2 regions of the Bradyrhizobium sp. Mp19 genome follow, and region 1 is predicted to be linked to the other one. Evidence: riboswitches for the same ligand, from Rfam matches in the RefSeq annotation. Region 1 holds a riboswitch; the other holds the start of a gene.
The links. A riboswitch is a leader RNA that binds a small molecule or an ion and turns the genes downstream of it on or off. The one in region 1 is predicted to bind glycine.

Region 2: linked by a shared signal. The riboswitch ahead of gcvT (glycine cleavage system aminomethyltransferase GcvT) and the one ahead of QJT82_RS22895 (D-amino acid dehydrogenase) in region 1 are both predicted to bind glycine.

Annotation. Positions count from the first base shown of each region.
Region 1 covers NZ_JASAUT010000021.1:99,802-103,804, reverse strand. The annotation lists gene QJT82_RS22905 (ABC transporter substrate-binding protein) at 1-916, opposite strand, end outside; gene QJT82_RS22900 (M20/M25/M40 family metallo-hydrolase) at 1,182-2,312, shown strand; glycine riboswitch at 2,404-2,510, shown strand; glycine riboswitch at 2,514-2,628, shown strand; gene QJT82_RS22895 (D-amino acid dehydrogenase) at 2,695-4,003, shown strand, end outside.
Region 2 covers NZ_JASAUT010000020.1:72,022-76,024, forward strand. The annotation lists gene gcvH (glycine cleavage system protein GcvH) at 20-385, opposite strand; gene gcvT (glycine cleavage system aminomethyltransferase GcvT) at 405-1,550, opposite strand; glycine riboswitch at 1,692-1,780, opposite strand; gene alaS (alanine--tRNA ligase) at 1,983-4,003, shown strand, end outside.

The sequences.
Region 1 (4,003 bases):
TGTCGAACGGCGGATAGAGGAAGTTCATGCGTCCGAGGGTCTGGAAGCCGAACTTGTTCAGGACGTCGATCTTGAGATCCGGATTGGCTTCGAGCACCGGCAGCATGTCGAACGGAAGGTTCTCCATGAAATCGATGTCGCCGGATTGCAACGCATTCACCGCGGTCTGGGCATCGGCCATCGTGACCCACTCGACGCGGTCGACCTTGACGACCTTGCCGCCCGCGGTCCAGCTCGCCGGCTCCTTGCGCGGCACGTAGTCCTTGTTCTTCTCATAGACCGCCTTCACGCCCGGCTGGAATTCCGCCTGCACGAATTTGAACGGTCCGGAGCCGATCTGTTCCGGGATCGGCTTGTCCGGCGGCGTCTCGGCAAGACGCTTCGGCATCATGAACGGCACGCGCGACGACGGCTTGCCTATCGATTCCAGCACGAGGCCGTAGGGTTCCTTCAGCTTCAGCGTGATGGTCTTGGCGTCGGTCGCCTCCAGGCTCGCGACGAAGTCCATCAGCTTCTGGCCCATGCCGTCGACCTTGCCCCAACGCTGCAGCGAGGCGACGCAGTCTTCCGCGGTGACCGGCGCGCCGTCGTGCCACTTCAGGCCGTCGCGCAGCGTGAACGTATAGGTCAGCTTGTCGTCGGAAACCTTCCAGTCCGCCATCTGCGGCTGGATCTTGAAATTGGAATCCGTCGCCAGCAGCGTGTCATAGATCATGTAGCCATGATCGCGGGTGATGTAGGCCGTGGTCATGATCGGATCGATGACGCGCAGATCCGAGTGCATCACCGCGGTGATGGTCTTGCCCGCGGCCATCGCCTGCGGTGCGAAAGACAATTCCTGCGGTGCGAACGACAGCGCGAGCGCCGTCAACGCAGCCGCTAGCGTGCGGTGTTTCCAACGCGAGATAGGGAACATGCAATCTCTCCTGACGTGTAACTGGTCAAAGCCGGCTTATTCGTTATGCATGCGGTTCGTTATTTAGGCGAACTAACATGCTGTATGGCTTGTGAAATCGAGACTTGCACCAAGCGCCAAGCGCGTCAATCGGTTTCAGGTCGCATCGGACGTACACAAACGAATGAGGCCGCACGCCAGATTCTGGCTTTACAAAATCGTCGGCTGAGATTTTCGTAACGCGCGCGCGATGCCGGCGCCGTCAGAACAACAAGAGAGAACAACGATGAACCCCGCCAATCTCCCCTTTGATTCCGAAACGATGCTGCAGGGCCTGCGCAACTGGGTGGAATGCGAAAGCCCGACCTGGAACGCGGCCGCGGTCGAGCGCATGCTCGATCTCGCCGCCCGCGAGATGGCGATCATGGGTGCGACGATCGAGCGCATCGCCGGACGCCAGGGCTTCGCGGGCTGCGTCCGCGCCCGTTTCCCCCATCCGAAACAAGGCCAGCCCGGCATCCTGATCGCCGGCCATCTGGACACCGTGCACCCGGTCGGCACCATCGAAAAGCTGAAGTGGCGGCGCGAGGGCAACAAGTGCTTCGGGCCGGGCATCTTCGACATGAAGGGCGGCAACTATCTGTCGATCGAGGCGATCAGGCAGTTGGCGCGCGCCTCCTTCACGACACCGCTGCCGATTACCGTGCTGTTCACCCCCGATGAAGAGGTCGGCACGCCGTCGACGCGCGACATCATCGAGGCGGAAGCCGCGCGCAACAAATACGTGCTGGTGCCGGAGCCCGGTCGGCCGAACAACGGCGTCGTCACCGGCCGCTACGCGATCGCGCGCTTCAATCTGGAAGCTACCGGCAAGCCCAGCCATGCCGGCGCGACGCTGTCTTCCGGGCGTTCCGCGATCCGCGAGATGGCGCGGCAGATCATCGCCATCGACGGCATGACCACCGAGGACTGCACCTTCTCGGTCGGCATCGTGCATGGCGGCCAGTGGGTCAATTGCGTCGCGACGACCTGCACCGGCGAAGCGCTCAGCATGGCCAAGCGCCAGGCCGATCTCGACCGTGGCGTCGAGCGCATGCTGGCACTGTCGGGCACCGCCAACGACGTGACCTTCAAGGTGACGCGCGGCGTCACCCGCCCGGTGTGGGAGCCCGATGCGGGCACCATGGCGCTGTATGAAAAGGCAGAAGGCCTTGCGGCGGCGATGGGTCTCGATCTGCCACACGGCAGCGCCGGCGGCGGCTCGGACGGCAACTTCACCGGCGCGATGGGCATCCCCACGCTCGACGGCCTCGGCGTTCGCGGCGCCGACGCACATACGCTCAACGAGCACATCGAGGTCGACAGCCTCGCCGAACGCGGCCGCCTGATGGCGGCGCTGCTGGCGACGCTGGACTGACATCGATTGCACTGCACAACACGTTGGCACTGCCGGATCGAAATTTAGCCTTGTCCATTTTTAAGGCTTCGCCTACGGTCCGGCCGTCCAACGCGACGATGCGGGAGAGATCGAAGCGACAACATTCGTGTTGTTGCCTTCGGCGCCGACGGAGCAACCGCCCCGGAAACTCTCAGGCAAAAGGACCGTATCGTCAGGACGATCTGGAGAGAGACGAACATGGCCGCACATCAAGGGCCATGACGTCCACCGAAGGGGATAGTTCGCTTCTGGCCCCGGCCCGATGCGGATCAAGCTCTCAGGTACCGTGACAGATGGGGCGCCGAATGCCGGTTTCACCGGTGGTTCGGCGACTCTAACCCACGGGAGCCTGAAGACCATCATGCCACATATCGCGATTATCGGCGCCGGCATCACCGGCGTAACGACGGCCTATGCCCTGCTTGAACGCGGCTACAAGGTGACTGTCCTCGACAGGCATCGCTACGCCGCGATGGAAACCTCGTTCGCCAATGGCGGACAGCTTTCCGCCAGCAACGCCGAAGTCTGGAACAGTGCTGCGACCATCCTCAAGGGTCTGCGCTGGATGCTCAGAAGCGACGCGCCGCTGCTGATGAACCCGAAGCCGAGCTGGCACAAATATTCCTGGATCGGCGAGTTCGTCGGCCACATCGGCCGCTATCGCAGCAACACCATCGAGACCACGCGGCTCGCAATCGAAGCGCGCAAGCACCTGTTCTCGATCGCACAGCGCGAGAACATCGCCTTCGATCTCGAGCGCCGCGGCATCCTGCACGTCTATCACGACAAGGCCGGCTTCGAGGCCGGCCTCAAGGTCAACACGCTGCTGCAGCAAGGCGGGCTCGACCGCCGACCTGTGACCCCGGACGAAATCCGCGTCATCGAACCCGCGCTGCAGACAACCTGCTATGGCGGCTTCTTCACGCCGTCGGACGCGACCGGCGATATCCACAAATTCACGCGTGGGCTTGCCGACGCCTGCATCCGCCGTGGCGCGAGCTTTGTCCATGAAGCCGACGTCGACACAATCGCACGCGGCGATGACGGCTTCCGCATCGGCTGGAACGAAGTTGCTTCAGATGATGCTGCGGTCGCGACGCGGCATCAATTGCAAGCGGACGGGATCGTGATTTGCGCCGGCGTGGCGAGCCGCCACTTCGCCAGCCTGCTCAACGACCGCGTCAACGTCTATCCGGTGAAGGGTTATTCGATCACGGTGCAGCTCGATGCGCCGCAAAGCCGGAATGCGGCCCCAACCGTCAGCCTGCTCGATGAAGCTGCGAAGATCGTCACCAGCCGGCTCGGCGCCGACCGTTTCCGCGTCGCCGGCACCGCCGAGTTCAACGGCTTCAACCGGGACATTCGCGCCGATCGCATTCAACCGCTGGTGGACTGGGTGCGACATCATTTCCCAAAGATCGATACGTCGAAAGTCATGCCCTGGGCAGGCCTGCGCCCGATGATGCCGAACATGATGCCGGTGGTTCGCGCCGGACGGATTCCGGGCGTGTTCTACAACACGGGCCACGGTCATCTCGGCTGGACGCTGTCGGCGGCGACGGCGCAGATGGTAGCCCAGGCGATCGACGATTGGCGCGACCTCGACACGCCGCCGATGGCGCCGTCGTTCGGTGCCGGGCTCGATGTGCCCGCCGACGCGCGCAAAGCTG
Region 2 (4,003 bases), on a different contig from region 1:
GGCAATCTGCTTCATTCTCTCAGGCGGTGTGCGCGGCGTAGGCGGCCTCATCCATCAGGCCGCCGAGCTCGCCCTTGTCGGCAATCTTCATCTTGAAGAACCAGGCCTTGCCGCCGGCGTCCGAATTGACCAGCGCGGGCTCGGCGGCGAGCGCGTCGTTGACCTCGACCACCTCGCCGGTGATCGGCGCGTAGACGTCGGAGGCGGCTTTGACGGATTCGACGACGGCTGCGGCCTCGGCCTTCTTCAGGCTGCGGCCGACCTTGGGCAGTTCGACGAACACGACGTCGCCGAGCTGCGACTGCGCATAGTCGGTGATGCCGATCGTGGCGACGTCGCCCTCGATGCGGAGCCATTCGTGGTCGGATGTGTACAGCGTCGTCATGGGATCGATCCTTTGGCGTTTAGCGTTTGTAGGTATTGGGGACGAAGGGCGTGGCGGCGACTTTCAGCGGCAGCCGCTGGCCGCGCACTTCGGCGAAAACGGTGGTGCCGACGGCGGAAAGGGCGGTCGGCAGATAGCCCATCGCGACCGGCGCATTGAGGCTCGGGCCGAAGCCGCCCGAGGTCACCTTGCCGATCTGTTCGGTCGAGGCGGCATCGGCGAACAATGCGGCGCCTTCGCGCACCGGGGCGCGGCCGTCGGGCTTCAGGCCGACCCGCCGGCGCGCGGCGCCATCTGCGAACTGCGCGAGAATCTTGTCGGCGCCCGGGAAGCCGCCGGCGCGGGCGCCGCCGCTGCGGCGAACCTTCTGCACCGACCATTCCAGCGCGCCTTCGACCGGCGTCGTCGTGGTGTCGATGTCATGGCCATAGAGGCAAAGCCCGGCTTCGAGCCGCAGGCTGTCGCGCGCGCCGAGCCCGATCGGCAGCACGTCGGGATTGTCGAGCAGCGCGGTGACCACGGCTTCCACCTTGTCTGCGGGCACGGAAATCTCAAAGCCGTCCTCGCCGGTGTAGCCGGAGCGCGAGACGAAGCAGTCGACGTCGCCGACGCGGCGCGGACCAGCGTCCATGAATTTCATCGAACTGACATCTGCACAAAGTTTCGCCAGCGCCGATTCGGCCTTCGGCCCCTGCAGTGCGATCAGCGCGCGGTCGGCCAGCGATACGATCTCGCAAGTGTCGGCGAGGCTAGCGCGCAGATGCGCCTCGTCCTCGGCCTTGCAGGCGGCGTTGACCACCAGGAACAGGTGATCGCCGAAATTCGCGACCATCAGGTCGTCGAGCAGGCCGCCGTCATTGTTGGTGAATTGCGCGTAGCGCTGCCGTCCCGGCGCGATGCCGACGATGTCCTGCGGCACCAGTTTTTCCAGTGCGAGCGCAGCATCGGCGACTTTGCCGGATTTGGCCTTCAGCACGAGCTGGCCCATGTGCGACACGTCGAACAGGCCGGCTTCCTTGCGGGTGTGCAGGTGCTCCTTCAGCACGCCGGCCGCATATTGCACCGGCATGTCGTAGCCGGCGAACGGCACCATCTTGGCGCCGCGCGCCAGGTGCAGCGCGTGCAGCGGGGTCTGTTTCAGCGGGGAAGTTTCGCGTGCAAGCATCACAGGGCCCTCGCGGTTCCCATCGGGGACCTATTTCCCCTTGAGAAACCTGCAGAAAGCCCCATCTGTCGCTGTGCCTGAGAGTATTATCCCGTCGGCGGACGCATCAGGGCGAATCCCAGCGTCTCTTTCCAGATGTCAGACGTCACGCGGTCCTTTTGCCTGAGAGTTTCCGGGGCGGTTGCTCCTTCGGCGCCGGCGGTAAGGCCGGTCTCTCCCGACGTGACTAGGTATAGGTAGGTAGAAAACACGTCGCCACCAAGACTGTCAACGCAGCTGCAGCAACTATCCAATGGGCTTTGTGCTGCCGCGGCAAGCCCATGATCCGCCTGCACAGTTTCTGGACACCGCAGCTGGCAATGTCTAAAAGCGTTCGGCCGGAAAATGACGCCTTTTTGCGGCTGGCCGGCCCCTTTTTCCGATTGGATGAACATGAGCAGCGTCAACGACATCAGGTCGACATTTCTGAACTTCTTCAAGGGGAATGGCCACGAGATCGTGGCCTCGTCGCCGCTGGTTCCGCGCAACGACCCGACCTTGATGTTCACCAATGCCGGCATGGTGCAGTTCAAGAACGTCTTCACCGGCGTCGAGAAGCGCTCCTATCAGCGCGCCACGACGTCGCAGAAGTGCGTGCGCGCCGGCGGCAAGCATAACGACCTCGACAATGTCGGCTACACCGCGCGCCATCTCACCTTCTTCGAGATGCTCGGCAACTTCTCGTTCGGCGATTACTTCAAGGAGCGCGCGATCGAGCTCGCCTGGAATCTGATCACCAAGGATTTCGGGCTGAAGAAGGACAAGCTGCTGGTCACCGTCTACCACACCGACGACGAGGCGGCCGGCTACTGGAAGAAGATCGCGGGCTTCTCGGACGACCGCATCATCCGGATCCCGACCTCGGACAATTTCTGGGCGATGGGCGACACCGGCCCGTGCGGTCCGTGCTCCGAGATCTTCATCGATCGCGGCGAGCACATCTGGGGCGGACCTCCGGGCAGCCCGGAGGAGGATGGCGATCGCTTCCTCGAATTCTGGAACCTGGTGTTCATGCAGTACGAGCAGGTGACGAAGGAGGAGCGCGTGGCGCTGCCGCGTCCCTCGATCGACACCGGCATGGGGCTGGAGCGCATGGCGGCCATCCTGCAGGGCGTCGAGAGCGTGTTCGAGACCGATCTGTTCCGCAACCTGATTGATGCCGCCGCGTCTACCCTCGGGCACGGTCCGAACGAGCAGAACGTTGGGTCGTATCGGGTGATCGCGGACCATCTGCGCTCGTCGGCGTTCCTGATCACCGACGGCGTGCTGCCGTCGAACGAGGGCCGTGGCTACGTGCTGCGCCGGATCATGCGCCGCGCGATGCGCCATGCGCAGCTTTTGGGCGCGAGCGAGCCGCTGATGCATCGCCTGGTCTGGGCGCTGGTCCGCGAGATGGGCCAGGCCTATCCGGATCTGGTCCGCGCCGAGAAGCTGATCGAGGAGACGCTGCGGCTGGAGGAGACGCGCTTCCGCAAGACGCTGGCGCGGGGCCTGTCGATCCTCGACGAGAAGAGCGCGGGCCTCAAGAAGGGCGACATGTTCGACGGCGACACCGCGTTCACGCTGTACGACACCTACGGCTTCCCGCTGGATTTGACGCAGGACGCGCTGAAGTCGCGCGGCATCAGCGTCGACCAGGCGTCGTTCACCGACGCGATGGAGCGGCAGCGCGTGAAGGCGCGTGCCTCCTGGGCAGGCTCGGGCGAGGCGGCGAGCGAGGCGATCTGGTTCCCGCTGCGCGAGAAGCTCGGCGCGACCGAATTCCTCGGCTACGAGACCGAGGGCGCGGAAGGCGCGGTGACGGCGCTGATCAAGGACGGCGCCGAGGTCGAGAGCCTGAAGGCCGGCGAGAGCGGCGCGATCGTGCTGAACCAGACCCCGTTCTACGGCGAGTCCGGCGGCCAGGTCGGCGACACCGGCGTGCTGACCGGGGAGGGCGTCAAGTTCCGCGTCACCGACACGCAGAAGAAGGCCGGCGATCTGTTCGTGCATCTCGGCACGGTAGAGCAGGGCACGCTCGGCGTCGGCACCGCGCTGCAGCTCGAGGTCGATCACGCGAGGCGTTCGTCGATCCGCGCCAACCATTCGGCGACGCATCTGTTGCACGAGGCGCTGCGCCAGGTGCTTGGCGATCACATCGCCCAGCGCGGCTCGCTGGTCACGCCGGACCGGCTGCGCTTCGACTTCGTGCATCCGAAGCAGATCACGCCGGAAGAGCTCGCCCGGATCGAGGACATCGCCAACGATGTCGTGCTGGAGAACGACGAGGTCACGACCAGGGTCATGGGTGTCGACGATGCCCGTGAGGCCGGCGCCCGTGCGCTGTTCGGCGAGAAGTACGGCGACGAGGTCCGCGTCGTGTCGATGGGCAAGGGCGCCCGCGATCACGGCCAGAACGCGCTCGGCTGGTCGGT